2 regions of the Paenibacillus solisilvae genome follow, and region 2 is predicted to be linked to the other one. Evidence: riboswitches for the same ligand, from Rfam matches in the RefSeq annotation. Region 2 holds a riboswitch; the other holds the start of a gene.

Region 1 (16,257 bases), on a different contig from region 2:
GCTTGCGGTTTTTTTGGCGTAATTGCAGCTGCTGAAGGGAAACCACCGGAAAATGTCTTGTATTTATTCATTTTCGAACATGCTATTATAGGCTCATACAGCTTAGGACATCAGAGGTCAAGCCAGTAGATGCCGGAATGAAAATGGAGTTTCAGAGGGGTTGAAGCGGCTATTCCGCTATCCCAATCCAGCTATTGCTGATTGTGCAACGGGAAATGATCCATGCCAGTGCAGAAGCGGCGAGCAGTTCTAGAAAGTGCTGCACAGACGGAGTTTAATTAAATGAGGGGACGGATACGTGATGAAAACGCAATCAGGTTCACATACTCATGAAGCAGAGCTGCTTTTGGATACAAAGGCTATATTGGCGGAGGGGCCGCAATGGAATGCCGAGCAGGGGATGCTCTATTGGGTTGATATTCGGGGCGAAAAGTTCTGCAGAGTTGATCCGTCTACAGGAGTAAACGAGGAATTTTCGATAGGGAAGAAGGTTGGGGCGGTCGTCTGTGCGGGGAATGATCACGTTGTGCTTGCGACGAGTGACGGCTTTGAAACTTATGATTTGAAGTCGAAGCAGCTGACAACCATTGTCGATCCCGAGTCGGATCTCCCTGAAAACCGGTTCAATGACGGCAAATGCGATTCGGCGGGCAGATTCTGGGCGGGGACGATGGAGGATGTCGAGGTTGAATGCCGAGGCTCCTTATATGTATTGGAGACGGATTACAGCTGCCGCCGGGTATTCGGGAATGTTGGAGTCTCAAACGGGATCGCCTGGAGCTTGGATGAGAAGGAAATGTATTATATCGATTCGATGAAACAGACGGTAACGGCGTTTGAGTTTGATGCGGTCAAGGGAGAGCTCAGCAGCCCGAGATTATTGATCGATTTTCAGACGGAACCGGGCTTTCCCGATGGGATGACGATTGATGCTGAAGGCATGCTGTGGATCGCGCATTGGGATGGCTGGCAGGTGTCGAGATGGGATCCGAGGACAAGCAAGAAAATCGACTCCGTCTACGTTCCGGTAGCGAAGGCGAGCTCCTGTGCGTTTGGCGGCGAGAAGCTGGAAACGCTGTTTATTACTACCGCAAGAGTAGGCCTTGCTGATGATCAGCTTCACACCCAGCCGCATGCCGGAGGGATTTTCACCTTTAAACCATCTGTAGGAGGCACGCAGACGTATTCGTTTGGAAAGTAAAAGAAGGATCGTCGCCGCGTCGAATACCGGATAGATCGGGTATGGTTATCTATAGGCCCCTTAAGCAAATCATTACAAGATGTCGTTATCAATCTGTTTGATGGAAGGTGTACATCCTATGAGTATTCGCATTGATGCTGAGAAGCTGCGCCAGGAAATTGAGGACGAGCAAAATGAGAAGCTGAAGATTGCTTTATTCGGCCAGCCGGGGGCGGGCAAATCCTCGCTGATTAACCTGATCGTCGGTCAGCCGGTGGCAAGAACAGGCGCAACGACGGATATGACAACCGAAGCGAAAATGATTGAGCATGAAGAGCTGCTGCTTGTGGATCTCCCTGGATACGGCACATCCAAATTTCCGCCGAACAGATGGATGGAGCAATTTCAGCCGGAAGAGCTGGATTTGTTCTTATGCGTGTTCTCCTCAAAGTTTCACGAAGCGGACTCGGCATTCTTCAAAGAGCTTAAGGATAAGGGCAGAGTCTGCATCTTCGTGCGCAATAAACAAGATGATCTGTGGGAAGAAGGCAAGACGACGGAGGAGCTCGAGGCCGATATTATTGCCGATGTCCGCAAGCATGTGGGATCTGCAGAAAATGTACTGTTCGTCAGCTGCCGGACGAAAGTTGGTTTAACGGAATTAGTTGATGCGATCTATGCGGCACTCGATCCGGCCAAAAGGGACAAATACGCCCGTTCAGCCAAAGCCTACAGCAAGGAGCATCTGGATGCGAAGCGCGCTGCATGCGAGAAATCCGTCTACAAATATGCGGGGCTGGCTGCAGCCAATGGCCTGAACCCCGTGCCTGGCGTCAACATTGGCGTGGATATCTCCATTATGCTCAAGCAGTTTAACGATATAAGGAAGTCGTACGGGCTCAGCGACGAGAAGGTGAATAAGCTCATTCCTTCCTTGCTGCCGCTAGGCAAGCAGGTGCTCGAATATTCGACTAAGGAAGGCATACTGCTGCTGCTGAAGCGTTTTGCCGGTCGGGAGGCTTCCGTCCAGGTTGGACGATTCATACCGATCGTGGGTCAAGCCATTGCGGCGGCGGCTGGTTTTGGAATGACGCTGGCGGCAGGGAAATCGTACCTGAATGACTGCCATCTGCTTGCGGAGAAGATTCTGGAGGAAGAGCTCGGTATTGCGCAATGATGCTGAGGAAACGGCGGGCAGCACTGCTGTCAAAGGCTGCAGCGCCAAGACCAACCGTCCTCGAGCAGAATTTGTTCCGGCTGCGGTCGGAGCTGGCTCAATACCGCGGCGGCAGGCTCAAGATTGCTGTCCTCGGTCAGCCTGGAGCGGGGAAGTCAGCATTGATTGACCTCATAACGGATCGAATCTGTGTCCCGAGGCCGGTCGTTGGACAGCAGACGGACGCCACCGACTGGAGCGCGAGCCTGGATGCACCGCTCATTCACTACTGCGGGGATGCAGCTTTCGTAGATGCGCCGGGCTATGATACGCTCGCTCATCCCGTTGGAGCTTTTCTGAATGGGTTTCCATTCCAGGAGTTTGACCGCCTGCTGCTCGTGTTGAAGGGGAAAGTTCATGAATCCGATGATCGATTGTGGCAGCGGCTGAAGGACCGATCCCTTGTGCAGCGGACAATGGTAGCGCGGAGCTTCGCAGAAGGGCTGTCGGAAGCTGAGCTTGCAGACGTAAGGGAAGAATTCTCGGAACGGTTCGACGGGCGCGCTGTACTGTTCAGTAACCGGACGAAGACGGGGATCGATCAGATAAAGGCTTTCGCCTTGCATGGGCTTGGATGAGTGCGAGTCCAGCCCATGCCGCGACCGCCAGCGACTGCATTCTCTTAACGATTTTGCTTAAGCATCATGTACGCTCATCGCGCGATTCCTCCAGCAATCGCTAGGCTTCGCCTCTATTATCAGACATCATTGCAAAGCATGTTGAGGAATGTTCAGAAAGAATTTCTTTGAACTAGCAGGGAGGCAAGGGACTTCGTCCTAATATTGTCCATTATTGATAGTCGTTACGGTATGATAACGATGTACAAGTGGGACACCCGTTTCTGACGCTATTGTAGATATGGGATTCTATAGGGTGCTTTTTAAACTATAGGTATACAAATAATTTTTGATCATATATTCTTATATAATAAATTGAAATGATTTGGGTGTTTGCTCCATATGATGTTGTAATGGAAGCAGACTTAATAGGGAAGCTCGGTTAAAATCCGACACGGTCGCGCCACTGTAATAGGCATATTTACGTTTTCATTAATAGTCACTGGGGAGATACCTGGGAAGACTGGAAACTAGAGCCTTAAGTCAGGAAACCTGCCCATTTCATATAACATGGATCCTACGCGTAATAGGAGAGTGTTGGAATGTAACAGCAGCACATGGATAATTCTCAAATGCCCTGGCATTTGGGTGATTCCGTTTGTGTTTCTAAAGCATTTCCAGCCTCTTTGGCTGGGAGTGCTTTTTTTGTGCGCAACCAGCATGAGCGTTATCTATAGGATTGAAGTTGACGCTCGGTATCTAATTAAGATTATATCCTAGTACGACCGGCCTCCAAAGATTTTACTAGGAGGACTGGGGTGAGGAGGGAAATGGCATGAGTAACAAAGGGAAGCTATTGGTAATCGGCTTTGGTCCAGGTTCGTACGAGCATATTACTGATCGTGCCCGGGCAGCCATCCAAGAGAGTGATACAATCATCGGCTACAATACCTATGTCGATTTAATCAGTGGTCTGTTGACTGACCAAACTATCGTCCGGACGGGCATGACGGAAGAAGTTAGCCGTGCACGTGAAGCGGTGAGGCAGGCGGAGCTCGGCAAAAAGGTTGCGGTTATTTCCAGCGGCGACGCTGGTGTGTATGGTATGGCCGGTCTTGTATTTGAAGTTTTAATCGAAAAAGGCTGGACAGAGGCTGCTGGAGTGGAGATTGAGGTTATTCCGGGAATCTCTGCAATCAACTCGTGTGCCTCGCTGCTCGGTGCGCCTGTCATGCACGATGCTTGCACGATTTCGCTCAGTGATCATTTGACCCCGTGGGCGGTCATCGCTAAGCGGGTTGAGGCTGCGGCATCTGCCGACTTCGTCATTGCGCTTTACAATCCAAGAAGCGGCCGCCGCACGCGGCAAATCGTAGAGACACAGCGGATTCTACTAGAATACCGTTCAGCGGATACACCCGTCGGATTAGTAAAAAGTGCATATCGAGACCGCGAGCATGTGGTGATCACAACGCTCGGAGATATGCTGGAGCATGATATTGGGATGCTGACAACGGTCATTATCGGCAACTCATCAACATTTCTTTATGACGGTAAAATTATTACCCCTCGCGGGTATCAACGCAAATATACATTGAATTCAGATGTACAATCGTTAAAGCCTCATGAACGTCTGCGTACCGAAGCAGAACCGTGGTCGCTAAATGCACAAGAAGAGTGGGAGGAAAGCCAAGAAGAAGAGACGGAGAAGCAGCATTCCTTAAACTCGGCTGAGCTTGCGAATGAAGCATTGCAGCTGCTGCAGAGCAAAGGACTTGTATCCGGTGAGTCTAACGTGCAGATGCAGGTGCCCGAGGTACGCAGAAAAACCCCATCCATATTTGAAGTCGGTGTATCTCCGGGGATCGCGAATAAGAAGTTTACTGCCAAGCAGATGGGCTTATTAGCTGAATTGGCAGGCGACGAAGGCGAGCTTGAATATACGACTCAGCATCAAGTACTGCTGCGAGTGCCGACGGATGATGCGGAAACCATTGTCACCCGCTTAAAAGAACATCATTTGCTTGTATTTGCGATCGGCGACATCGTTCAAGTCAAAGCATGCGACTTCTGTAATTTGGAGAAGGACGAGGCCATTCCTGTTGCGGAAGAGCTTCACCTGCTGTTTGGGGGAATTGGTGCGCCTAAAGAATTGAAGATTGGATTGAATGGCTGCGGCATGGCGTGTTATGGAGCTGTCATGGAGGATATCGGAATCGTCTATCGCAAAGGCGGTTATGATTTATTTTTGGGCGGCAAACAAATCGGGCGCAATGCTCATGCCGGGCAGAACGTTGTCGAAGGCATTCCGGCAGACCGAATTGTTGAAACGGTGGAGCAAGTCGTAAAGGAATTCACGGAAAAAGGTCATCCCGGTGAACGGTTCCATAAATTTTTTAAACGCGTCGGGCAGGTAGCAGGATTTACACATTTAGAATACATAGCGCCGGTGATCGTTGATGCCGTATGCGGAGATTAAGGGGGAGAAAATATGGAAGCCATATTGCTGGTAGGTCACGGCAGTCGTGATAACGAAGGGAACGAGGAAATGCTTCGTTTTGCGGATTCGGTAAGGACAAGTGCGAAGGGAAGATGGGTGGAGACCTGCTTTCTGGAGTTCGTGAGCCCAACTATACCGCAGGGTATCGCCCGTTGTGTTGAAGCTGGTGCAACAAGAATTGTACTTGTGCCCATTATTTTATTTGCCGCAGGACATTCGAAGATCCATATCCCGCATGAAATCGATCATGCCAAATTGAAATATCCTAACGTCTCCTTTGCCTATGGACAGCCCATCGGCATCCACCAAAAGGTGCTCGATATTTTGGCGTCGCGTTTGACGGAAGCCGGATACAGGATGAATGGAGAAACAAGCCAGCGAGACCAGGACACAGCCGTTTTGCTGCTCGGCAGAGGCAGCAGTGATGCGGATGCGAACAGCAATTTTTTGAAAATGGCCCGCCTTTTGTGGGAGAAATTACCTATCAAATGGGTAGAGAGCAGCTTTATCGGGGTGACGGAGCCGTCATTTCCGGAGGGCTTGGAGCGCTGCAAGCTGCTTGGCGCGAAGAAAATTTATGTGCTGCCGTATTTTCTTTTTACCGGTATCTTAATCAAAAGAATCGAGCAAATGACAGCGGAATTTGCAGTAGCACACCCGAATATCGACGTGGAGCTTGCCGGTTACTTCGGGTTTCATCCTCAGCTGGTTGAGCTTTTGCTTGACCGGGTGGAGGAGGCTAGCGAAGGCCGTGCTCTGATGAACTGTGATATGTGCAAGTATCGGATGGAAGCGGCTAAGCATCACGATCATCATCATGATCACGATCATGGGCACAGTCACGATCACGACCATGACCATCACGATCATGACCATCATGATCACAATCATCAGCATCCTGACAAAAAACGGGAGGTTGTTTCATGATTTTCACCTTATGCGGGACGAGTGATGCACGTGAGCTGGCTGTTCGGATGAAAGCTTCTGGCTACCCGCTGCTTGCTTCTGTGGTCACGGATAACGCAGCGAAAAGCTTGGATGAGGCAGGTATAACCGTACGAACCGGTCGGTTAACCTCCGATCAAATGATTGAGCTGCTGCGTGAATCGAATGCTAAGGCGATTGTAGATGCGAGTCATCCATTCGCTGAGGAAGCCCATCGAAATGCCATGCGAGCAGCCCAAAAAGCCGGGCTGCCTTACATTCGATTCGAGCGATCCTCTTTAGTGTATGATGATCACCCTATGCTGAGGGTCGTTTCCTCTTACGAGGAAGCCGCTCTGGAAGCGAAACGGCTCAAAGGCTCCGTTATGCTCACAACGGGAAGCAAAACACTGGCCATTTTCGCCAAGCATCTGCTGCAGGATCCCGACATTCGGCTCGTCGCTAGAATGCTTCCGCGCAAAGATAATATGGAACTTTGTGAGCAGCTTGGCATTGAACAAAAGAACATAATAGCCTTGCAGGGGCCTTACTCCAGTGAGTTAAATGAGGCATTGTATCGGAAATTTGGTACGACCGTCATGATTACGAAGGAAAGTGGGAAGATCGGAGCCGTGGACGAAAAGGTTAATGCGGCTCTGGCGATGGACATTCATGTCCTTCTCATATCGCGTCCCGAGCTGGAATTCGGCGATGTGTTCACGCACTATGACGGTGTATTAGACCGACTTAAGGTGCTTCTTTCATATGAACAGGAGGGACACGATGGACTTTAAGACGGAATTCAAACCGCTAACCGTTCAGCCGCAAGAGATTGAAGGAAAAAGCTTTGAGATTATTACAGAGGAGCTGGGGGAGCATCCTTTCACGGAGCAGCAATACCCGGTCGTGCAGCGGATCATCCATGCTTCCGCTGATTTCGAGCTTGGCCGCAGTCTAGTTTTCCACAAGGATGCCATTGAAGCCGGGATTAAATCGATTCGCGAAGGAAGGACCGTCGTAGCAGACGTGCAAATGATTCAAGCCGGCGTGAGCAAGGAGAGGCTTGAACGTTTTGGCGGTGGCATTAAGGTTTATATATCGGATCCGGATGTCATGGAGGAAGCCAAACGACTGAATACGACGCGGGCGATTATCTCCATGCGTAAGGCGATTAAAGAGGCGGACGGCGGTATATACGCGATCGGAAACGCCCCGACAGCTCTGCTTGAATTAATACGGCTCGTGAAGGAAGGTCAAGCAAGACCCGGGCTTATTATCGGTATGCCAGTCGGCTTCGTATCGGCAGCGGAATCGAAGGACGAATTACGAAAGCTGGATATTCCATTCATCACAAACATTGGACGCAAGGGTGGGAGTACCATCGTTGTATCGGCCATTAATGCGATCTCCATTATGGCGACCGCTCTGAAATAAGGAATAGGAGATGACGGCATGAGCGACGGTGTCGAAACGGAAGCACAACCGCTTCGCCATGGGTATACGACAGGAGCATGCGCGACAGCAACCGCTAAAGCGGCAGTAACGATGCTTATCACGCAAAATAAAGTGGAGTATGCAGAGATATGGCTGCCAGCCGGATTTTTTCATACTTTCGAATTAATAGAGTGTGAGCTGACGCAGGACATGGCGCAATGCGCGACCATCAAGGATGGCGGCGATGATCCGGATGCCACGCACAAAGCAAAAATTATATGTACGGTTACGTGGAGCGGCGGAGAAGGTATCGAATTGGATGGCGGTATTGGCGTTGGAAGGGTGACAAAGCCGGGTCTTCCTGTCCCAGTCGGAGAAGCTGCGATTAATCCTGTGCCCAGACGAATGATTACTCGTGCCGTGCAGGAGGTGCTTATCGAATATAAGGTGGATCGCGGTGTCCGTGTCGTCATTTCGGTTCCGGACGGGGAAGAGATTGCGAAAAAAACACTTAACTCCCGATTGGGCATTCTAGGCGGGATCTCAATCCTCGGGACCCGGGGTACCGTTGTTCCCTTCTCTACCTCCGCTTATAAAGCGAGCATCGTACAAGCAATCCAGGTGGCCAAAGCTTCAGGCTGTAAGCATATCGTGTTAACTACAGGCGGAAGCAGCGAGAAATATGCGATGAAGCTTCTTCCGGAGCTCACCGAGGAAGCGTTCGTACAGATGGGTGATTTTGTAGGCTTTTCATTAAAACATGCCAAACGGCTTGGCATGGAGAGGGTAAGCCTCATCGGGATGATGGGGAAATTCTCAAAGGTGGCGCAAGGCGTCATGATGGTGCATTCCAAAAGCGCACCGGTTGATTTGAATTTTTTAGCGAGTGTAGCCGTTCAAGCCGGAGGTGATGATGCTCTAAGAGATGCTATTTTGGGAGCGAATACGGCATCACATGCTTCGGATTTGGCAATCGAAGCCGGGTTGGCAACCTATTTTCAATTATTATGCAAGTACGCATCGGAACACGCCGTGAACCATGTCGATGGAGGATTGGTTGTGGAGACGGTATTAGTCACGATGAAAGGCGATGTATTGGGGAGGGCGGAAATTGTTGGGTAACCGAATAGCGATTATTGGCATCGGTGACGATGGTGCACACGGATTGTCCGGTGCAGGCTTAGCATTGGTAAAGGCCGCGGAGGTGCTAGTTGGAGGAGAGCGGCATCTTGGTTTCTTTCCTGAGTTCCAAGGGGAGAAGCTTGTTATAAAAGGCGGTTTATCTCAATTGGTTTCACAGGTTGCGCAAATGCGCGAGCATCAACGAGTGGTTGTGCTCGCATCAGGCGATCCGATGTTTTACGGCATAGCCGGTTTTTTTGCAGCCAAGCTTGGCCGCGAGGCTGTAGATATATATCCAAACCTGAGTTCGTTACAATTGGCCTTTGCCCGAATGGGCGAAAGCTGGCAGGACGCAACACTCGAGAGCGTGCATGGACGTCCGCTGCAAGGCTTGGCGCAGCGTATCGACGGTAAATCGAAAGTAGCGCTGTTGACTGATGATACGAATACGCCATCTGCGATTGCATCGTATCTTTTGCAATTTAATATGAGGGAATATGAAGCCTTCGTTGCGGAAAATCTAGGCGGCCAGCAGGAACGATGCAGCTTCTATTCCTTAGAGGATATGGCGGCAGAGAGCTTTTCACCGCTTAATATTGTCATTCTTCGCCATCGCCAAGAGGTGGCTTATGCGGCGCGTACCTTCGGCTTCGAAGACGAGGAATTCCATCAGCGCAAGCCGGAGAAGGGCTTGATTACCAAAAAAGAGGTCCGCATCCTAAGCTTATCCGAACTGAACCTTCATTCGCGCAGCGTGATGTGGGATATCGGCGCCGGTTCGGGGTCCGTAGCCGTAGAAAGTACTCGGCTCGCTCCTTATGGGCAAGTGTTTGCCATCGAGAAGAATGAAGGCGATATGGAAAACGTTCAGCAGAACCGTATTAAGTTTCGGACTGATTTCACAATTGTGCACGGGAAAGCACCTGAGGGTCTTGAATCATGGCCAGATCCGGATGCGATCTTCATTGGCGGAAGCGGGGGAGAGCTTCGCCAGCTTATTCGAATTTGCTGCAGCAGATTGCGCCCGGGAGGACGCTTCGTCATTAACGCGGCAACGATCGAAACGCTGACGGATTCCTGTCGTGCCTTGAAAGAAGAAGGATTCGAAGCCCGCGTGACGCTTGTTCAGATTTCGAGAAGTAAGCCGATTTTGGATATGACAAGGTTCGAAGGGCTGAATCCGATCTACGTCATTACAGGCTTTAAGGCCGAGAAAAAAACGACAACAGAGGAGAACAATTAACGTGATAAATGTTCCGAGAACTGGCACGCTTTATGGTATTGGCGTTGGACCCGGCGACCCTGAGCTCATTACGATAAAGGCGTTTCGCTTGATGAAGGAGTGCCCGGTCATCGCTTACCCCAAGAAGCGAATGGGCGGTAAGTCGTATGCACTCGAGATCGTTGAGCTGTATGTGAACCCTGCCGAGAAGGAAATGCTTGGCTTGATCTTTCCGATGACCAAGGATCCAGCCGTACTCGGGAAGGAATGGAACAAGACAGCAGACCTATGCTGGGAGCAATTAAAAGAGGGAAAGGACATTGCCTTTGTAACCGAAGGAGACCCGAACCTGTACAGCACCTTTATTCATATGTCTCGTCTCATGAATGAGCTTCACCCCGAGGTTCCGATTCGCACCGTGCCAGGCATTTCTTCTGTGCTGGGAGCTGCTGCGCAGCTTGGCATTACGCTTGCAGACGGTGATGAGCAGGTTGCGATCATACCGGCAACGGACGACAGGACTGCGATGAAGAAAGCGATCGAAGAGCATGACACGGTTATTTTTATTAAGGTGGCCAAGGTCATCGATATGATGATCGATCTATTGGAAGAGCTTGGTTTGACGAGTAAAGCGTCCGTTGTGACGAAGGCGACATCGCCGTATGAGACAATCTGGCGCGATATTCGCGTGTTGAAGGGATATGAGCTTGAATATTTGACGTTAATGGCGGTGAGAAAATGACGGCGTTGGAACCGAAGGTTTATATCGTAGGAGCCGGACCCGGCGATCCGGAGCTCATTACGGTCAAAGGGTTAAACATCCTGCAGCAGGCGGATGTCGTTTTGTATACCGACTCGCTCGTTAACGATGACCTGATTGCGCAAGCGGGGAAGCATGCCCAGGTACTGCAAAGCTCTGGCATGGATTTGGAGCAGATGGTAGACGTCATGGTGCAAGCGGTGCGAGCCGGCAAAAGCGTAGCGAGAGTCCATACGGGTGATCCATCGATGTACGGTGCCGTGCTGGAGCAGCTTGTTTTGCTTAAACAGAGTGACATTTCTTACGAGATCATTCCCGGAGTCAGCTCCGTGTTTGCGGCAGCCGCTGTACTGGGCGCGGAATTAACCGTGCCGGATTTGACGCAAACGGTAATCCTGACGCGCGCCGAGGGACGGACGCCTGTTCCTGAACGTGAGAAGCTGAGGGATCTGGCTTCCCATCATTGCACGGTAGCCTTGTTCTTAAGCGCCACGCTAACAAAAAAGGTAGTGAAGGAATTTATAGAAGCCGGCTGGTCCGAGGATACGCCCGTGGCGGTGGTTCAGCGTGCTACCTGGCCGGATCAGAAAATCGTCCGTACGACATTAAATAAGCTGGATGAGGACATGCGGCAAGCGGGAATCCGCATGCATGCGATGATCCTGGCGGGCTGGTCGCTTGATCCGACCATCACGGAGCGGGATGCGCATCGGTCCAAGCTTTATGATAAAACGTTTACGCACGGTTACCGAAGGGGAGTGAAGGCAAGTGAATAAGCCATACGCTGTCGTGGCGATAACGAAGCACGGCGTGGAGATGGCACGCGGTCTCGCAGACATTTTCCCGGCAACGGATTTGTACTACATGAGCAAGTTTGCTCGCGGGGATGAGTCAGACAAAAACATCCGTCTGTTTGAAGGCTCGGTTAAGCTCATCCTTCCGGAGCTGTTCAAGAGCTACAACGGCATTATTTTATTTATTTCATTGGGTGCCGTCGTTCGGATGATCGCGCCGATTCTAGAGGATAAGAAAAAGGATCCGGCGGTTGTCGTGATCGACGATCGCGGTGAGCATGTGATCAGCGTATTGTCCGGACATCTAGGAGGAGCCAACGAGCTTACTCGGGAAGCTGCGAAGGCGATAGGCGCGCGTCCGGTTATTACGACGGCTTCCGATGTGCAGCAGACTATTCCCGTTGATATGTTTGGCCGCTCATTCGGTTGGGTCATTGAAAGCTTCGAGAAAGCGACGCCGGTCAGCGCTTCAGTCGTAAATGAGGAACGAGTGGTCGTCGTGCAGGAGGCAGGGGAGAAAAACTGGTGGATGTACGATAAGCCGCTTCCGCCATCTATTCGTGTATATGATTCTGCTAATAAGGCTATGAAAACGGAATTTGACGCTGCGCTTGTCGTCACGGATCGCTTGCTTGACGCAAGCGAGGAGTCGGTCTTGCTTCGCAATGGCGTGTTATATCGTCCCAAAAGCCTGGTGCTTGGCATGGGCTGCAATCGGGGAACGTCGCCGGAAGAAATCGAAGCCGTCATTTTGGTTACATTGAACGAGCTGCGTTTGTCCGTAAAGAGCGTACGCAGCCTTGCGACGATCGATTTGAAGAAGGATGAGCAAGGATTGCTGGATGTATGCAAGAAGTATGGCTGGGAGCTTATTACGTATACACCGGAAGAACTGAATACAATCTCGCTTAAAAATCCGTCGGAGACCGTCTATCGCTATACCGGAGCTTATGGTGTCAGCGAGCCGGCTGCGTTGCTCTGCGCTGGTGCGGTAGACTGGCTGCTGGAAAAGAAGAAGATCGGCAACTGCACGATCTCGGTCGCACGCATTCCAGCTGCCGAAGAAGCCGGAGGGGTGAGAATATGAACGCGTATCGCCCACGTTTTGCTATAGCCGGAACCGGAAGCGGAGTGGGAAAAACGACGCTCACCATCGGAATCATGCGAGCGCTCGGATGCAGGGGAGTAAAGGTGCAAGGTTTTAAATGCGGTCCGGATTACATTGATCCGACCTATCATACCGCCGTTACGGGCAGGGCCTCGCGTAATCTGGATACGTGGATGGTGCCCCATGAGACTATGCAGGAAATCTTCATAAGAGGCTCGGATGGTGCCGATGTGTCCGTTATCGAAGGGGTCATGGGTCTTTATGACGGAAAAAATCCGTTAAGCAATGAAGGCTCGACTGCACACATTGCTGAACTGCTGGATTGCCCCATTATTCTTGTGGTCAACGTTCAAAGTATGGCTCGCAGTGCGGCGGCTGTCGTAATGGGCTTTCAAAAGCTGGACGAAGGCGCTCGGATTGCCGGGGTCATCGTGAACAAATGCGGAAGCGAAGGTCATTACCGTATCGTGAAATCCGCTATTGAACAAGAATGCGGGATACCGGTTGTCGGCTGGCTTGGCCGCAATGAAGAGCTGGACATTCCCGAACGGCATCTTGGGCTCATCCCGGCGATTGAACGCGGCGAGCTGAATCCGCTGTTCGAGCTTGCCGCGCAGCAGGTGGAAGCCAAGGTTGATCTGGATCGGATTTTATCCTTTGCGAATGATGCGCCTGCTTTAGCTTTACCGATAGAGCGGCTGGTGGCATCACAAAGGGAGTCTGGTCCGACTATAGCAGTCGCCCGCGATGCTTCGTTTAACTTTTACTACCTGGAAAACCTGGAGATGCTTGAGCATTGCGGCGCTAAGGTCATTTACTTCAGTCCGTTGGCCGGGGAAACGGTTCCTTCGGATGCCGACGGCGTTTATTTCGGAGGCGGGTTCCCGGAAGAGTTTGCAGCTAAACTGGCTGACAACGTCCGTTTAAAGGAGGATTTGCATACGCTCGCTGCAGGCGGCATGCCGATTTACGCCGAATGCGGGGGTTACATGTATTTGTGTCGTTCGATTAAGGACCGCTTCGGACAGACCTATCCAATGGCAGGCATTATTCCGGCAATCGTGGAAATGCAGCCTAAGCTGGCAGCGCTCGGTTATCGGGAGGTAAGAGCGATACAAGACAGCCTGCTTCTGCCTGAAGATTCGCGCATGCGGGGGCATGAATTTCATTATTCAACGCTAATGGTCGATAACAGCGGTACTTATCCTTATGCTTACGAGACTACGGGCTTACGGGGCGTCAAGAAAGAAGGATACTGCAGCGGCAATATTTTGGCGGGGTACACGCATGTTCATTTTGCTTCAAACCCGGATGCCGCGTCAAGGTGGGTCGGAATATGTCACGAGTATCGCAAAAGCCGTTTCGCCGAAAGTAAGCTGTAATCCTGTGCCGGCCCCGGTTATTTATTTGAGGAAAAGAGGTATCGCTAATGGAAAATGAACAGAATGATCGGAGATCGAAGCGTAAAGGCTATACACTCGTTTATACAGGCGACGGCAAAGGCAAGACGACGGCTTCGATTGGACTGGCCGTTCGAGCCGTAGGCCGGGGATATAAGGTGCTTATTTTACAGTTTATCAAATCCCCGCAGCGAACATACGGTGAGCAAATTGCACTTCGTAAATTGGGTGTTGAGATGCGTCAGCTCGGTATTGGGTTCACATGGACGAAAACACCGGAGGAGCATCGCGAGGCCCTTCAAGCGGCATGGTTAATCGCCAAAGAAGAAGTGATGAGCGGGGATTGGGATGTCGTTGTGATGGATGAGCTCAATAATGCGTTAGCCATTGAGAAGTTTCCCATCGACGATGTCTTGCCCTTACAGGAGGTGCTGGAGCTAATCGACCGCAGACCAGGCCATCTCCATCTTGTTATTACGGGCAGAGGGGCTAAACAGGAGATTGTAGATAAAGCGGACCTGGTTTCTGAGGTTCAAGTCAAAAAACACTACTATGATGAAGGCGTTCCTGCCTTATTGGGCATCGAGTATTGAACGATGAAAGTCATTTAAAAGGAGGGTCTCGCCTTGAGTACATGGAATCTGGAAGAAACGCAATGTCATCTGCTTCTCTGCAATGGAAGCAGCTGTATGAGGAGTCAGGGAGAAGAGGTAACACAGGCCATTCGTGAGGAAATTAAAGCGCTTGGCGCAGACAGCCGTATTCACACGACGAGAACGCGCTGCAATGGCCGGTGCCAGGATGCGTGTGTCGTAATCGCTTATCCCGCCGGTCTATGGTATCGGGATATGACCCCCGAGCTCGGTAGAGAACTGATACGCAAGCTGGCAGCAGATGAAATGCTTGAGGAGCAGCTCGTTTATTCATATCAGGAACGGTTTGTCGCTTCCGGTCAATCAGTTCCGGGAACAAACAAAATGGCAAATTAGCGCATGCAGATATGCTTATGATAGATGCAATATTAATGATTTGGGGAGGTCATGCAATTGAAGGCAAGGTCAATCAGCACACTGCTGCTAGTTCTAGGATTTACACTGTACTTATTCGTTAATGAGCCTCAGTCAGCTTATGCCATGCATATTATGGAAGGGTTTCTGCCGCTGGGTTGGGCTGTTTTCTGGTGGGTAGTCTTTGTGCCCTTTTTCATTTTGGGACTCAGGGCCTTGGTCAAAATAACGAAAGAAACGCCGGAGCTGAAAATTATGCTGGGCCTGGCGGGCGCTTTTACATTTGTTTTGTCGGCACTTAAAATTCCTTCAGTAACGGGAAGCAGCTCGCATCCGACTGGGACGGGTTTGGGCGCGGTTATGTTCGGTCCGTTGCCGATGAGTGTACTCGGTTCTATTGTTTTATTGTTTCAAGCATTACTGCTCGCTCACGGGGGTCTGACTACCCTTGGAGCCAATGCATTTTCTATGGCGGTCGCAGGTCCTATGGTTGGCTACATCGTATATAATTGGATGATGCGGGCATCGGGAAAACAAAAGCTGTCCATATTTATGGCTGCGGCCTTGGCCGATTTGACCACATATGTGGTTACCTCGCTTCAATTGTCTTTGGCGTTTCCTGCGGAGAGCGGCGGCGTCCTGGCATCATTTGTAAAATTCGGGGGAATCTTTGCCATCACCCAAATTCCGTTGGCCATTAGCGAAGGACTTCTCACTGTATTGATTTGGAACTGGTTGCAAGCCTACAGCTCGGAGGAATTTTCCGCTTTGCACCGTAGAATGAAAGGAGTAAAACAATCATGACTAACAGCGTTAAAAATGCACTGATGTTGCTGGCGGTGGTTTTATTGGCGGTCCTTCCATTACTATTGGTGAATGGTGATTTTAGCGGAGCGGATGCTGCCGCCGAACAAATCATCAAGGAGCAGAATCCTTCTTATAAACCATGGTTTTCATCGCTGCTTAATCCTCCCGGTGAAACCGAAAGTATGCTCTTTGCCCTGCAAGCGGCCATTGGTGCGGGTTTCATCGG
Region 2 (16,257 bases):
GCCGGCGCTTCGAATGCCTCTATCTTCCCATTATGCAGAACAAGCAGCTTATCACAATAATGAGCGGCCAAATTCAAATCATGGAGTACGGCAATTACGGTCATGCGGCGATTCCTTTGCCAGCTCTTCACAATATCAAGCAGCTGTACCTGATAACCGATATCCAGAAAGGTCGTCGGTTCATCGAGCAGCAGCAGACTTGGGTCCTGCGCCATTACTTTAGCCAAGGCAGCGCGCTGTCGTTCTCCTCCGCTCAACTGATCCATGCGCCGCTCCTGCAGCCCGGTGAGTCCCATCGCTTCCAGCGCCTCATCAATAAGAGGCGTAACATCTTCTTTCTCTTCGCCCATCCAGTTTTGAAACGGATACCGCCCCATTGCAACAACCTCGCGCACCGTGAAACCAGCCGGAGCAAGTCCGCCCTGCTGCAGGACGGCGACCCATTTGGCCAATTCTTTGCGGCCGTAATGCGCAGCATCCCTACCTTCAAGCAGTACCTTTCCGGAGGTTGGCTTATCCACGCCGGATAAGAGATGAAGCAGGGTAGATTTTCCTGCTCCATTCGGACCTATAATACCGTACATGCTTCCTGCATCCATTGTAAATGATAATTCATTCAATATCGGCTTTCCATGAATCATTGTTACCAATTTTTGCACATCGATCATAATGAACCTCCCTGCAGCACTTTACGTCTGTATAGCAGATAGGCAAAAAAAGGTGCTCCGATTAAGGCTGTGATGACACCTAAAGCGATTTCTTTGGGACTCAGGACTGTCCGGGCGAGCGTATCCGCCCATAGAAGATAGATTCCTCCGCCAACAGCAGATAGAGGGATAATGATTCGATAGTCGGGGCCAACCAGAAGGCGAAGCAAATGAGGAACGACAAGTCCCACAAAACCCACTACACCTGCAATAGACACGGCTACAGCCGTCAGCAGAGTTGAGGTGAGGAGGACGATTAGCTTGGTTCTCTCTACGTTAATGCCCATATGTGCCGCATGCCGCTCTCCGAATACGAATAGATTCAAGGACTGTCCGTAGCGAATGAGTACGGGCAGGCCAACAATAAGAAACGGCAGAATCAGTCTCACATGCTCCCAACTGCGGGCGCTTAAGCTGCCCATCAGCCAGAACATGACTTCATTAACCACACCTTGCGATAATGAAACCATGAACGAAACAATTGCACCGAGAAAAGCTTGAACGATGACGCCTGACAAAATCAGCGTCTCCACATTCATCGATCCTCGTGCGCGGGAAAGCGTAAAAACGATAAGAAGCGTAATCATGCCGGTTATAAAGGCAACAAGAGGCACAGACCAGATCCCGATAACCGTCTGGAATCCAAATACAATTAAGAATGCCGCTCCAACCGAGCATCCTGATGCAACGCCAAGCGTGAATGGATCTGCAAGCGGATTGCGCAGCACACCTTGAAAGCCAGCTCCCGCTAGAGACAAACAAGCGCCTACCAATATGGCGAGCAGAACACGTGAGAGCCTCAATTGAGTAACAATGGCAATATCGCTGGCATCCCATTTATCTGCTCCCCCACCCATCCAAGGCAGCTGATGAACGAGAATTCCCCACACATCACGCAGCGGCAATCCAGAAGAGCCAATTGACAGGCTGACGACTATAGATGCGAGAAGGAGGAGCATAGCTGCTCCTCCATATGTGTACAGTTTTATTTTCATTTTACTTGATTAGATCCGGATGAAGTTTCTTAGCGACTTCGAGCAATCCTTCAGCAAGGCGCGGTCCTACACGGACCAGCGGATCTTGATTAACCTCGAACAGCTGTTTGTTGGTCATGGCTTTGGTCGTATTCCAGCCAGGTCTTGTTTCAATCGCTGCAAGAATCGGATTCTTCTCGCCTTCCTTCACGGTCATCGAAGCGTAGATGATAGTATCCGGGTTCGCTTTCAGTACCGCTTCAGGATCGATTTCATACCAGCCCGACTTTGTAGAGATATTATTGCCGCCGGCAATGGTAAGCAGTTCATCCAGGAATTCACCTTTTCCGACGGTCCAGCCCGGTGAGAATTCCAGATAAACATTCGGCTTCGGAGCTTCTTTAACCGCATCGGTCACCTGCTGGCGGACGTCCTGCATATGTTTGGTTACTTCTGCAGCTTCCTTGGCATGATCCAAGATTACGCCAATTTGTGTGATTTTGTCGATTACCGCATCATAGGTCTTAGGGTCAGATGCGTACACGGTCAGCTTAAGCGCGCGCAGTTTATCAACAACAGGCTTGCTCATGCTTGAGGAAGCTAAGACAAGATCCGGCTTGAGCGAAACAATTTTCTCGATGTTCGCTTCCATCCCGCCGATCTTTTCCTTTGCTGCCGCTGCTTCCGGGTAGTTCGAATAATCATCAACCCCTACAACCTGTTCACCTGCTCCGACTGCATACACAGCCTCAGTTTCGCTTGGAAGAAGGGTGACGATTTTTTGCGGTGCCTCTGCGAAAGTAAGATCGGTTCCCGTAGCATCCTTAACTGTCAGCGGATAAACGGTCGCTTTCTCCGCATTCGCTGTATCATTGACCGCAGCAGGCGTTTCATCGGCAGGTGCTGTGTTTCCTGCCGCAGTACCCGTATTCTCAACGGTTCCTCCATTATTGTTTGCGGAATTGTTGTTCTTGCTGCCGCATGCCGCTGTCATTAACAGCATTGCTGCAAGCAGAACCATCATCGTTAATTTAAACCATCTTGCTGAATGATTCGGTTTCATTGATTACTCCCCTTTTACATCATAATTAATCGTTTACTGATGCAGCAAAAAAAAGCATCTCCGACTAAAGTGTCAGAAATGCTTAAGTTCCGAAGAACAGAGGCTCTAAGGACGCAACCACCATTGCTGGCGGACCCTCGTCCATTGTCTTAGCCAATCTCTAACACCTCCCTAAGTCCTCGTAGGTAGCGTTTATCTAAACAGGCAGGTTTCCTGACTCGGAGCATGAGTAATGACCGTCTTCCCAAGTAAGCTTATATACTCAGTGACGCAGGGGTCATTCCCTTAGTCCATGCGCAAAGCTGATCCCGCGGGGGGCTCGTCTTTGTGTATGGACACTCCTTACAGTGGCGGGTCCGTGCCGGTTTTTCACCGGTCTTCCCTATTAAGCCGAAGCGAATGCCCGGCACCTGTTTATTAAGCTATGTAATTATGCATGTGTAACTATAACATTACGTTTTAGGGTTGTCTATACAAAACAAACGTGCTTACGGGGTCTTTTGTCGAGCTTTGGCGCATACCTCTAAAATAGTGCATTTACTTCAAGGAGCCAGGAGGAATCGATTCATGAGTCAAATGAAAAAGCCAACAGCTTCATCTGCTTTATGGGCGGCAGCTGCCGTCCTTGCGGTTATCCGCTCCAAATCAACGAGCCGCATTGAACCTTCACCTAAAGAATGGAAGGATTCTACTGTTCCGTTCCAGGAAGAACAGACGGAAATATCCTCTTCTTGACCCCGACCGCTACGCGATCAAACGCCGGTTGAGCGTTCTCCGCATTTGACCATGAAGACGAAGTGAATTCCCGACAACGGAAACCGAGCTTAGCGCCATTGCCGTACCCGCCATCCAAGGCTCAATCGAACCCAGTGCAGCAAACGGAATTACCACCAGGTTATAAACAAATGCAAACCCAAGATTTTGGCGTATGTTCCGAACGCAGAGACGACTTATAAGTAAAGCTTCATAAATGCCGGTCAGCCTGGGACGAATAAGGGTTAAGTGACCGGCATTCAGTGCGGCGTCCGTACCATTGCCCATAGCGAATCCTACATCGGCTGCCGCCAAAGCAGGAGCGTCATTGTAACCATCGCCAGCCATCCCGACCCTGCGTCCCTCCTGCTGTAATTTTTGTATAAGCGAAGCCTTCTGCTCAGGCAGCTGTGATGCTTGAATGCAAGCGATCCCCGCTGCCTGAGCAGCTTCATGAGCTGCCGTTTCATGATCGCCGGTCGCCATCCATATCATGATTCCTTGTTCCTGCAGCATACGTACGGCTTCGATCGAAGAACGTTTGACCGGGTCGGCGAAAGCAAATGCACCCGCGCACACGCCATCTATCGCTGCGAATATGACTGATTCACCCTTTTCTTCTTTCTGCGAAGCAAACCGGAGTATCGTCTGGTTAGGCTGCCAGTCATGAGCCTCCATAAAATGAAGATTACCAATCTGGATTCTTCTGCTTTCCACAACGGCTTCAATTCCCATCCCCAGCTGCGAGCTGAAGTGATCAGCCGCCGGAATGATAAGCCCTGCCTGCTTTGCCGAGGCAATTAGGGCCGCAGCAAACGGATGCTGGGCTCTTTCCTCCGCAGCGGCTGCCATTCGAAGCAGACGATTCGGAGATCCAATGACACTTGAAATACCCGTAAGCGATGGCCGGCCTTCCGTAATTGTGCCCGTCTTATCAAGTACGATCGTATCGAGCTGCGTAAGCCGCTCCAATGCTCCTGCGTCGTTCAATACGATTCCCCGCCTTGCTAATTTACCCGAGGCAAGCACGAGCGATATGGGTGCAGCAAGTCCAAGCGCACATGGGCATGCCGCCAGAAGCACGGCAAGCGCATGAACCGACGCGGCTCCTAAGTCGCCAGGGCGAAGCACGAACAGCCAGAGGAGCAGCGTACTCAATGCCAGCAGCAGCATGACAGGCACGAAAATACCGGCAATCCGGTCGACTTTACGGCCAATGGAGGATTTCGTCGTCTGTGATTGCCGCGTCATGACTGCAATGCGGCTGAGCAGCAGATCATCGCCGATAGCCGTCACTTGTATGCGCAGCTCGGCAGGCCCGCTAATCCGCGTGCCTGCAAACACTTGATCCCCCGCCTTTTTCATGACCGGCATGCCTTCACCCGTCAGGAAAGATTCATCTATGGCCGCATGACCGTCCAACACCAAACCATCAGCTGCCAGAAGCTGATCCGCCTCTGCGATGAGCTGTTCGCCTACTCGAATTTGTTCTACCGGAATTCGCTCTCTTCTGCCGCCGCGCAAAGCGAGTGCATCCTTCGCCAGCAGGTTTCGGAAATTGTCGTTATCCCGCATGACGCGCTGGGTCGCGGCAGCTTCGAGCATTTTGCCCAGTAAAACAGCCGTAATGACAACAGCCGATGTCTCAAAATACAGTGCTCCACCTGACATCATGGCGTAATAACTGTAGCCGAATGCAGCTGTGGTACCAATGGCAACCAATACATCCATATTGCCCATCCGCTCGCGGAGCGCATAATAAGCCCCGAAGTAAAAGGGCATTCCGATAAAAAACTGTACGATCGCAGCAAGCACGAACTGCAGCAGCGGCTCTTGAAGCATGAGCGGAACAGGAATGCTCCTCAGCCAGCTGTAATGATGCGCCATCGACCACAGCAGCGGGAAAGTCAGGACGGCAGCAACCGTAAACCGCAGCTTCAGCTTATCGAGCTCATTATCCGTGCCGTTCATCCTGCTGGCATATTCAGCTTGGAAGCCAAGCTGTCCGATTCGTTCTATGATATGAGCAGCAGTTACGACGGCAGGAGTAAAGCGTATCGTGGCTGATTTGGCCGCATAATGAACCGATACGCCCGATATACCGGACATTTTGCCGACAGCCCTCTCAATACGGACTGCGCAAGCGGTGCAGCTCATTCCTTGGATGTGCAAATCAAGCACGCCGCTCCCCTCTCCCATTGTCACCCCTCCTGCTTTATAGACACTGCCTAACAAGTCTACTCTCTCACTATATGGCAAAGTCGGCCAAGTCATGATTGATTCCTTTGTTTAAGAGAGAAGAAGGAGTTTTCATGCCTGACGTGGAAAAAGAAGAACATGAACAAACTTAATTCCATACCAATCGGAGGTACTGACCTTGGCACTCATTCAATGTGACTTTTATTCCGACACACTCGGACTTTCCACCTCAATGAACGTCATCCTGCCCCAAACCACTTATTCTCAGATCGGCATGAAAACGTTGTCTTCCGGACACAAGCATAAGACCCTTCTACTGCTGCATGGACTGTCGGATGATCATACGATTTGGCTTCGCCGCACCTCAATCGAGCGATATGTATCTGAGCTGGGTATTGCTGTCGTTATGCCTTCAGCTCAGCGCAGCTTCTATACGGATATGGAACAGGGGATGAAATTCTGGTCTTTTATCAGTGAAGAGCTGCCTGCGATTGCAAGGTCCTTCTTCCCGCTGTCCGACCGGAAGGAGGATAACTTCGTAGCCGGTTTGTCCATGGGCGGATATGGCGCCTTCAAGCTGGCGCTCACACATCCGGATCGTTACCAGGCCGCTGCCAGCTTGTCAGGGGCTATGGATCTTTCCCATTTAAATGAGTTTGCGCCGGACGACTTTAAGAAGATCTTCGGAACTCTCGATCAATACCAGGGCAGTAAGAATGATTTATTCAACCTCGCCAGAGAAGCGGCCGCTCTTGGCGAGGTTGCTCCTTTGCTCTATCAATGCTGCGGGACAGAGGATTTCCTGTACGCGGAAAACATCCAGTTTCGTGATCATGCGGAGCAGCTGAAACTGCCTATAACTTACGAGGAGGAACCCGGTAATCACGACTGGGGCTACTGGGATCTGAAAATCCAGCGCGTGCTGGAGTGGCTGCCGCTGCAATCGAACCGTTAAGGGAAGCGTTTAATGAAGCAGAATCGGCGTAATTGCGATTCCGGAGGGGAAGCTGCCTGTCGGGAGAATGGCGACGGGCAGCTGGCTTTGGATGTCGATGACTGCCATATAGCCGAAGGTGAGCACAGTTACATAAATTTTCGCACCGTCTGCGGACACCGCGATGTCGCTTGCATTACTGCCTTCCGGTAATTCAATGGTCGTTAATATCTCATTGCGTGCAGTATTGACGACGACGATTTCGTCACCGCCGCGGCTTGCAATATAGGCAAGTGCGCCATCCGGCGTAATAACTAGATTCTGAGGGTCACTGCTCTCATCGAGTATAATCGTCGCGATAATCGAATTTGAAGACAAACGGATGACGTAGACCTTCTCATAGTGGATATCTGTGACATAAGCGAATGCTCCGTTTGGCATAATCGCAATGGCGGAAGGCTGACTGCCTCCAGGCAGCTTAATCGTCTGTTTGATTGCATCGGTCGCTGTGTCTACGACCGCAATGGATCCATAATTGATGAGGCATAGATAAGCTGTGCTTCCGTCAGGAGAGAACGCTATGCTGGAACAGTCAGCGCCTTTCGGTAATGAGATGATTTTCGTGATAGTCTGCGTCGCGGTATCGATTACGATCACATAATCTTCGATCAGCGTTGTCACATAAACCTTATTGCCAATCGGGGACACCGCTACGGCAAAAGGCACCGCTCCCATTGGAAGGGTGATCTCGGCACATATCTCCTGGGTTCTGGAATCAATGACACGGACGGTTTTATCACCTTGACAAGTCACATAGACTAGTGATCCATCCGGCGTAATCGCAACCAGTCTGGGAGAGCTCCCCGCCGGCAGCATAATCGTAGCAACTCGTGTTAAAGTCGATGTTTGAATGACTGACAGCGTATGCTGGGTATGGTTAGCCACATAAGCCAGCATAAGCTCATCTACGAAGCTGGCACCTGCTGCACCTAACCTCCGCTCCTTGATTACCTCCATGCCTTCATCGAATTCCATAATGGACAAGCTGACATCTCCGGCTCCTAGTCCATTCGTAACGATGCGCACTCCGTACGTCTCAAAGGTCTCTACCGGGTAATGAATGGAATATACGGATTCATCCTGTCCCAGCGGCTGCAGCCGGATAAGCTTCAACGTCTCCAAATTCAGGCTGCCATAAGACCCATCTTGACGAGCAGGCCGACCCGTTTCACTATCATCCTGCTGTTCTTGATGAGACTGCATTTCCCCGTTCATCGAGTATACCTGTATACCGGCGACTGCCGGCTGCCTCCCCATATTCATGACTGTCAAAGTGAGAAATGATGTTCGCCTAAGCTCCCGATTAAACAGCAGACCCGTATCCAATACTGGCATGCAGCCGCCCCCTCTACTCTTCCATTCTCTATCGTATGAATTGATAGAAAGAATGGCATGAGGCATCACACTATCCAAATAAGTAGATTTGAGGCGTCGTTATAAGCAAAAAGACTGCCCAAAATGAGCAGCCTCTTACGCGTATTGGTTTACCCTTGAGGACCATCGGCCAACAATTGATGAATCTCGCTCAGCCTCTCAAGCATCGTCCGAAGCTCAATGGCAAGAAAATCCTCATTCACTGAGGCAAAAGCTTCTTTGAGCGAAGTTAGGCTTTGAATCGCTGCCGGCAGCAATTCAAAGGCTGGCTCCGTATGCTCGTAGAATGGATGTACGCGAAAATCACGGCTGCTCATTTGAAACAGTCACTCCCTGGATGTCGTTTAGAACTACTCTACCACCTGGATGAATGGGAAGTCCAGTCCCTTACTTTCGAAACTTAGATCAGCTGCCTCGATAGGTGCTGTACCCTCCTGGAGCAACGAGCAGCGGTACATGGTAATGCGCATTAGAATCGGTAACACGGAAGCGCACAGGTACTTCATCCAGAAAAAGCTGTGACTCATGGACAAGCATAGACCCTCGCTCCCGAAAATAATCGGCAACAGAGAATACGAGCTGATACAGTCCGGGTTGAAGCTCCTCCTTCTCAAGGAGAGGCGAGTCAAGTCGTCCATCTTCATTGGTAACCACGGCTTTCACAAGACGATGGAGCTCATTGTTCTCCGGCAGCAGCCAGAGCTGAACATGCATGCCGGCTGCAGGTTTACCTTGCGATAGATCCAGAACATGCGTCGTTATGCGCCCGCTCATGGCTGATTTATCTTTCCCGCTGAAGCATTGGAATCAACTGCGGTCTCTTCATTATGATCCAGATCCTCCCTGGTCAGAGAGAAGCCTTGGAAACCGAACGGCGGACGCGGCTCCGTGAATACCCCGGCATGCGTTACAGGATCCGGCTCCACAACGGTCTCCCATGTCCGATTATTCGATTCGAAACGCACCTCCGAAAGCTGCGGGAATCTCGTAAGAATAAGCAGGGCGATTTGATAGATTAAATATTGGATGGAGGGTGTTTTGTATTCATGGAAGACATGGTGGGCGATATCCCGTATCTGTTCAGCGGGTACATACCGCTCCAAATCCGCCTCAGCCGCATCTTCAATATTCGTGTAACACCAATAAATATTAAGAAAAATGAATAATGGCCTGTCATAGCTATCAGGCAGGGTCGTATATTCGTCCCGGATAAATCCAAAGAACGAGCTTCCGCTCACTTTTATCAGCTGTAAATCCGTCAACCCGCACCAGTGGGATACCAACTGCGTTCCTTGGGATTCCCGTTTGTAAACAAGTGAAGCACTGGCATGATCATTATGGGATCTCCGGTAAACAAGACCGCTATCCTCAAAGCCTTCCTCCCCCCTCACTTGAAGGGATTGGAAAGGAATCCGGTCCCCGCGGATCTCGATAGCCGTAATATGGGCATAGGTTTCGAAGAAACGCCGGCTGACAAAGGCCAGAAAGCCTTCCGTTGTACTTCCATTAAACTGCCCGGCATGGCGCAGTATGAAATTCTTCATCGAGTCCGTAGCAACGACTATGGAGTTATCCCCTTCTGTGAATGAACTCAGCAGCTGCTCACTGCTTACGGAGAACGTCAGGTTATGTGCGAAAATCACGTTTGAATCGCCTCGGAAGCTGGATTCCGGAATTGAATTTACCGTTAACGGTTTGGCATATGTGCGGTAGGTGAGAACATCACCTTTGCCGTAGTATAACGTACGTCCGTTTGCAAGATTTAGCATGGCAACCGACATCCTCTCCGCTGTTATTCTTCGATAACGTCCTGAATGCGAAACGCTGTAATTTTTCCGATTTCCACCAGGGCCTGCTGACGTTCCTCGAATGGCGTATGATTCATTCTTGCTTTCATTGCGCTTAGAATATCCGCTTTCGTCTTGCCGCGAACCGCATATACGAAGGGAAACTCAAATTTCTCCATGTATTCCCGGTTTAAATTCGAGAACTGCTTAAACTCCTCGGGGGACAGTTGATCGAGTCCGACTCCTTGCTGCTCCTTGGTTGAGAACTCGCTGATGTTTAATCGGGTAGCGAGGTCCGGATGGGCGCGGATCAAGTTAAGCACCTGCCCAGGCGCTGCTTCCTTCACAGCAAGCATCATCGATTCATGCAGCTCTTGGCAGGAATGAAAGGGTCTGCGCTCCCAAGCCTTATTCGCAACCCAAGGTGAATGCTCGAAGATCCCGCCTATTATATGCACGAATACTTCCCGACTCAGTGTATTCAGCTGCCATAGATTTATTCTCATAGCCAAAACCCCTCATGAACGGCAATTGTCTCCGTTTCGATTTCTGGAAAAGGACCTATAACCTCAATAGGCTTGCGTCCACAGGCAAAAACCTCGCGGCAAGGTAAGTTTAACGTCAGGTTCTGCTCATTATCTCCCGTCAGCTCCGCGAGCCGTTCCTCCGAGATGCCATAAACGACGGTTCCGACATTCCCCCAGTAAATCGATCCCGCACACATCGCACAAGGCTCGGCAGTGGTGTACAGCGTGCAAGACCAGAGCTCCTTCTTCGTGAACCGCTTGGAGGCAGCCGCCATTAGAGATGTTTCGGCATGACCGGTGCAGATGGATTCCGTCCATTCGATATTGCCCTGCTCCAGCAAAATATCGCCGGATGGGTGAACGAGAATAGCGCCAAACGGTGTATTGCCTGACAATCTGGCTTGCCTGGAAACCTCGATACACCTGCGCAAATAATGAATATGGCGCTCCTGATCGTTCACGACGATCCCCTCCCCTTCTCAATTGCCCGGTGAACCGCTCTCACAATGCCTCCATAGCCTGTGCACCGGCATAGATTACCGGATAACGCCTCTTCGACTTCCTCTTGTGAAGGATTGGCGTTATCATCCAGCAGCGCCTTGACCGATATGATCATACCGGGTGTGCAGTAACCGCACTGATAGCCGCCTTCTTCAAGAAAAGCCTGCTGGACCGGGTGCCTGCCACCCGCAGCTATTCCTTCAATCGTCGTTATTTGCTTGCCTGAGCATTGATAGGCCATAGTCAAGCAGGCATTCATCGGCTTGCCATCCACCAGAACCATACAGGCGCCGCAGCGGCCGATCTCGCAGGACCGCTTCGTGCCTGTGAGCTCTAAATCTTCTCTAAGTATGTTCAGCAGCCGTTTGCCGGCAGGAATGGCGAGCGTAACAGGCTCCCCGTTGACATCACACGAAAAGATTGGCTGTCTATACGATTCAAGCTGTGCTTCATTTTTCATCGACATTCACCGCCTTCTGGATGAAAGTAGGCCGCTCATGAAGCTCGGACGGATCAATAGGAAGCTTGTGAATCCATTTGCCGACCGCATCATATACAGCAGCGGCAATAGCAGGCGCTAATCCGATTGAACCAATCTCGCCAATGCCTCTGGGGCCATATTCGTCTCCTTCATTCAATGTCTCAATGGGCAGCACCTCGATGCTCCCCCGCACATCAGCAAGCGTCGGAATAAGATACGTATCCAGATTGCGGGTCACATAGAATCCCTTACTCATCATCGCTTCTTCTGTAAGCGTATATCCAAGCGCCATAACGGCACCACCTTCAATTTGGCCCAAATAGCCTTGCGGATTCATAACAGGCCCTGCTGCGACGGTATGAAACTGATTCAGCACCTGCACTCGCCCTGTCAACGTATTGATCTGCACTTTAACCGCAGCAGCAGCGAACGTATAGAGAAAATGAGCACCCGTCATAGGCGATACTGTCGTTGGGAAGGAGAAGTCCGTCTCTGCCATAATCGGTTCTTCTGTAAGTTCTGCGAGCTTCTCATAACTGATCAGGAGCTGCTTGGGATCCTGTTTGACTCGTACGCCTCCAGCTCCCACGATCAACTGGTCGGTCGGCATCGACAAATGCCGGCCAGCCGCTTCAAGCAGCCGGGCTGTAAATACCGGTCGCAAATGCTGCAGCGATTTCCACATCATGGAGGTTGCCCTTGAGGCTGTAGTTGAGCCGCTGTCCGGAACGACGTCTGTATCCCCGATGATCAGCCGAATATCCTGCGTCCCAAAGCCAAATTGCTCGATCAGCATTTGCTCAAGCGTTGCCAGCAGCCCCTGCCCGCATTCTTCATAGCCGAATACAGCTTCAATGCGTCCATCCTTGGCGAGTACCAGCCTGCCCCCGGCTGGATCTGGTATACCAACGCCCAGTCCTGCCCCATGCATGACGAAGGAAGCACCAATACCCGTGCGAATCCAAGGTTTCTCCGGCTGTAAGGCTTCGGGAGCCAGTCTATTCTGCCACAATTCGCTCGAAGCCAGTGCATGCCAAACTTGATCCGCTCCATTGGTGGGAGCAATCGGATGCCCGTATGGACCGGGATCCGAAGCTTTTCTCATATTCAGACGGCGAAACTCCCAAGCATCCATCCCTAGATGCGCCGCTAATCGTTCGATCTGTCCTTCTAAGGCGAAGATGGCCTGATTGCCGCCAAATCCCCGGAATTCCCCTGACATTCCATTGTTGGTATAGACGGAAACACTCGCCACATCCACGTGTTCATATCGATAAGGACCGATCACATGCTCAGTCGTGAAGTTAAGCACCTCTGCACCGAGTGTTGCATAAGGCCCGGTATCTGCCGTGATCCGCACTTGATGTGCAACCAGATAACCTTCTTTGTTTATGCCTGTTTTCATCCATATCTTCATGGGATGACGCTTCAAACCAGCCCGAACCGATTCCCATCTGGAATGATGGATTTTGACCGGCTGCTTCGTGAAGAGCGCCAGCAGCGCCCCGTACGGCTGCACATTCAGTTCATCTTTGCCGCCGAACGAACCTCCGATTGGACTCGATACAATTCGGATATCCGTCTCCGGCAGCCCGGTAATACGGGATAATTGAAGCCGATCCATGAATCCGTGCTGTGTGGGGGAGTAAACCGTCAACCGGCCATCCTCTTCAGGAACAAAGAGCCCGCCTTCGGTTTCCATGTACGTATGCATCTGTCTGGGTGAGTCGTATAACTCCTCCACAATGAATGAGCAGGCTGCAAATGCGCGCTCCGCATCGCCGCGGCTGTAGCCATTCCGGTGCAGGACATTGCCGTGCGGATGTAACTGCGGCGAGTCTTTCTCGAGCGCTGCCTGTGGATCTTCGACGATAGGAAGAAGCTCATACTCCACCTCGATTAAAGAGAGGGCCCGTTCAGCGGTTTCCAGGGTTTCAGCTGCGACTGCGGCAACTGCATCCCCGATATATCGGACACGGTCGAAGCAAAACACCGGCTGATCTTGAGCAGCAATTCCATAAGCGTTCATGCCGGGTATATCCTTATGCGTAAGAACGGCGGCTACACCTGGCAGCTTTAGCGCCATTTCGGTCCGAATGGCGATGATTTTGGCATGGGGATGCGGACTTCGCAGCACACTTCCCATTAACATGCCAGGTGCCGTCATATCCGTTAAGTAAGCAAGCTTGCCTGTCACCTTATCGGGACCATCGGGCCTCACCCGCCAACGTTCCCCGCTGGAGCTTCGGTTTAACAGCATGTTCCCACCTTCTTCCCTCTCTGAAATGATCGCCCGCTGCCCTTAAAGCTTTAAGCTCCACAGCTCCGTTGATATGAGACTTGCGGCTGTCCGCTTCCGATATTCTGTTGACGCGAATAGATCGCCGCGCGGTTCATATTCCAGAAGCAGCTGCTCGTAGAGCAGTTCCAGCAATTCCGCGTCAATGGTCTTGCCATGGAGCAGCGATTCCGAAGCGTGCAGCCGATGAGGGATCGTTTGCCCTCCTCCGGCAGCAAGCCTTGATCCCGCTATGCGCTGATTCGAATCTATCCATACATTCACGGCCACCGTAACGAGCGAGGGGGTAAAAGACTCCCTGCGGCCGATTTTGTGATAAGCGGAGAAACCTTTAACGGACGGGACCGGATGTTCTTGTTCAGATGGAAGCCGAATCTGCAGCAGCAGTCTTCCCGGCTCTGCCCGCAGATGGAGCAGGTTATTCAGCCAATCTGCAAGCGGCTCTGTGATTTCGTTACGGCCGTCAAACCAGACCAATTTCGCATCGTAGGCAAGCAGTGCCGGGATGGAGTCACCGACTCCCGCTGCGATATTGCCTCCCAAGGTAGCCTGATTCCTTACTCCCGGAGCCGCTATTACACGTACCGCATCGATGAGCAGCGGGAAGCGCTCTAGGAGCAGCGGGTCCTGCCGGATAACTGACATGGATGTGAACGCGCCAATCGCAACCTCCTTGGTACTTGCCGTGACTCCTCTCATTCCGGAGACGGACCCCAGATCGATTAGATGCTTGGGCATTGCAGCCAAGCCTGACTCCCATTGCGTTCGAAGAAACGTAGCTCCAGCCGCATAAACGCTTTCCTCGCCCAAGGATTGCTTGAACTGCCATGCTTGTTCCGCACTACGCGGCTGCCATATGAAGGGAGACTGTAATCTTTCATCGTTGACTGCTGACATCGCTCTCCCTCCTTGCGGGTAAGGTATTTGATAACCCTTTACGGGCTGGGGCTGCAGCTAGAAACGCTGCTCGCGAATATAGGGGGCACCGAGCGCCTCGGGAGCGCCGGATGGTTTGTTACGGTTCCGCCAGCCAAGGACCATCAAAACGAGAATCGTGACGATATACGGAATCATTTTCAAGAAATACGAGGGGATTTCACTGCCGATCAGCTGAATTCGGAAGCCCACCGTATCCAGCATGCCGAAGAAATAAGCGCATACTAAAGCCCGGATTGGATTCCACCGCGCGAAAATAATGAGAGCGACCGCGATCCAGCCTCTGCCCGCCGTCATCCCTTCATTCCAGGTCGGCGTATACACGAGCAGCAAATCTGCACCCGCAAATCCAATGAGAATAGAACCAACGATGATACAGCCGTACCGAAAAGCAAACACCCGGATCCCCATAACATCAGCCGTAGGGGGATTATCGCCGATTGCGCGAAGGTGAAGCCCCCAGGAGGTGCGGTGGATGAATACATGCATAGCAGCAACAAGAAGGAAACTAAACCAGGTCAGAATATCAAGATGCCCGAATACATCGCCAATAACGGGAATGGAATCCAGCCAGGTTAAATTCATCTTTGGAACCGGATGCGGCACGGGAATGCCGCTGACAGGCTTGCCCAGATAAGCACTCAAACCGGAGCCCAGCAGCGTCAAAGAAAGACCCGTTACAATCTGATTCGCCCGCAGCGAAACGGAGAGTGACGCATGCAGTAAACCAAGTACGGCGCTGACGGCGCTAACCGCAAGGAGGGTAAGCGTTAAACTGCCTGTATGAAGAAAGGTCAAACAGGCAACAACTGCCCCCATCAGCATTAAGCCTTCCGCACCCAGCTGAATCACACCCGAGCGCTCGATGAGAATTCCGCCAAGCGTCGCGAAGAGCAGCGGGGTTCCAGAGGCGATAGCTGCATTTAATAGTTGGATAATGACATCCATTGGCTCCTTCTCCTCTCACCCTGCACGGCGCAGGCGCAGCTTACTCAACATACTCCCTGCAAGGAGGGCAAATAGGATTGCACCCTGAAGCATATTTGAGATTGAGGATGGCAAACCAATCGTTTGAACACTGTAGCCGCCAACGATCAGACCCCCGAACAGTACCGAAGCTACGATCAGGCCGACCGGATTCAGCTTCGCCAGCCAAGCTACGATAATCGCGGTATAACCGTATCCGGGTGATATGCCGTACATCAGCCGGTGAGTAACGCCTGATACCTCGCTCATTCCGGCAAGGCCAGCCAAGCCTCCGCTGATGACCATCACGATTAGAATATGCCTGCTGATTCGAATGCCTGCATTTCTCGCCGCCTCCGGATTCGCTCCGATTAGCCGCAGCTCGTAGCCCCATCTTGAATAGCGGATCATCAGCGCATAGATGATGACGGCTGCCAGAGCGAGGATGAATCCAAAGTGAAGACGGGTATCTCCAAGCACAGGCAAAGATTGAGCATCCGTGAACATCGGTGTTCCGGGGAAATTAAAGCCTTTCGGATCCCGCCATGGTCCGAATACAACGTAATCCAGAGCTAATAAGGCGACATAATTGAGCATTAAGGAGGTGATAAGTTCGTTGACTTGAAAATACGTTCTTGGGATTGCGGTGAGCAGACCCCAGAAACCGCCTGCGATCATACTGAACAGAATCATGAA

What was found. A riboswitch is a leader RNA that binds a small molecule or an ion and turns the genes downstream of it on or off. The one in region 2 is predicted to bind cobalamin.
Region 1: linked by a shared signal. The riboswitch ahead of cobJ (precorrin-3B C(17)-methyltransferase) and the one ahead of ACFPYJ_RS05095 (ABC transporter substrate-binding protein) in region 2 are both predicted to bind cobalamin.

Annotation. Positions count from the first base shown of each region.
Region 1 is NZ_JBHSOW010000032.1:7,120-23,376, forward strand. Features, by position in the region: gene ACFPYJ_RS08935 (SMP-30/gluconolactonase/LRE family protein) at 302-1,201, shown strand; gene ACFPYJ_RS08940 (GTPase) at 1,320-2,357, shown strand; gene ACFPYJ_RS08945 (GTPase domain-containing protein) at 2,354-2,974, shown strand; cobalamin riboswitch at 3,324-3,527, shown strand; gene cobJ (precorrin-3B C(17)-methyltransferase) at 3,789-5,432, shown strand; gene ACFPYJ_RS08955 (sirohydrochlorin chelatase) at 5,445-6,380, shown strand; gene cobK (precorrin-6A reductase) at 6,377-7,171, shown strand; gene ACFPYJ_RS08965 (precorrin-8X methylmutase) at 7,161-7,811, shown strand; gene ACFPYJ_RS08970 (cobalt-precorrin-5B (C(1))-methyltransferase) at 7,830-8,933, shown strand; gene cbiE (precorrin-6y C5,15-methyltransferase (decarboxylating) subunit CbiE) at 8,926-10,176, shown strand; gene cobI (precorrin-2 C(20)-methyltransferase) at 10,181-10,897, shown strand; gene cobM (precorrin-4 C(11)-methyltransferase) at 10,894-11,691, shown strand; gene ACFPYJ_RS08990 (cobalt-precorrin 5A hydrolase) at 11,732-12,796, shown strand; gene ACFPYJ_RS08995 (cobyrinate a,c-diamide synthase) at 12,793-14,199, shown strand; gene ACFPYJ_RS09000 (cob(I)yrinic acid a,c-diamide adenosyltransferase) at 14,247-14,810, shown strand; gene ACFPYJ_RS09005 ((2Fe-2S) ferredoxin domain-containing protein) at 14,844-15,206, shown strand; gene ACFPYJ_RS09010 (energy-coupling factor ABC transporter permease) at 15,258-16,028, shown strand; gene ACFPYJ_RS09015 (energy-coupling factor ABC transporter substrate-binding protein) at 16,025-16,257, shown strand, end outside.
Region 2 is NZ_JBHSOW010000016.1:149,812-166,068, reverse strand. Features, by position in the region: gene ACFPYJ_RS05105 (ABC transporter ATP-binding protein) at 1-668, opposite strand, end outside; gene ACFPYJ_RS05100 (FecCD family ABC transporter permease) at 665-1,702, opposite strand; gene ACFPYJ_RS05095 (ABC transporter substrate-binding protein) at 1,704-2,744, opposite strand; cobalamin riboswitch at 2,931-3,173, opposite strand; gene ACFPYJ_RS05090 (hypothetical protein) at 3,312-3,479, shown strand; gene ACFPYJ_RS05085 (heavy metal translocating P-type ATPase) at 3,489-5,696, opposite strand; gene ACFPYJ_RS05080 (alpha/beta hydrolase) at 5,875-6,651, shown strand; gene ACFPYJ_RS05075 (beta-propeller fold lactonase family protein) at 6,661-8,025, opposite strand; gene ACFPYJ_RS05070 (hypothetical protein) at 8,175-8,381, opposite strand; gene uraH (hydroxyisourate hydrolase) at 8,470-8,838, opposite strand; gene pucL (factor-independent urate hydroxylase) at 8,835-9,833, opposite strand; gene uraD (2-oxo-4-hydroxy-4-carboxy-5-ureidoimidazoline decarboxylase) at 9,857-10,357, opposite strand; gene ACFPYJ_RS05050 (nucleoside deaminase) at 10,354-10,839, opposite strand; gene ACFPYJ_RS05045 ((2Fe-2S)-binding protein) at 10,836-11,339, opposite strand; gene pucD (xanthine dehydrogenase subunit D) at 11,329-13,620, opposite strand; gene ACFPYJ_RS05035 (FAD binding domain-containing protein) at 13,663-14,556, opposite strand; gene ACFPYJ_RS05030 (ABC transporter permease) at 14,614-15,543, opposite strand; gene ACFPYJ_RS05025 (ABC transporter permease) at 15,559-16,257, opposite strand, start outside.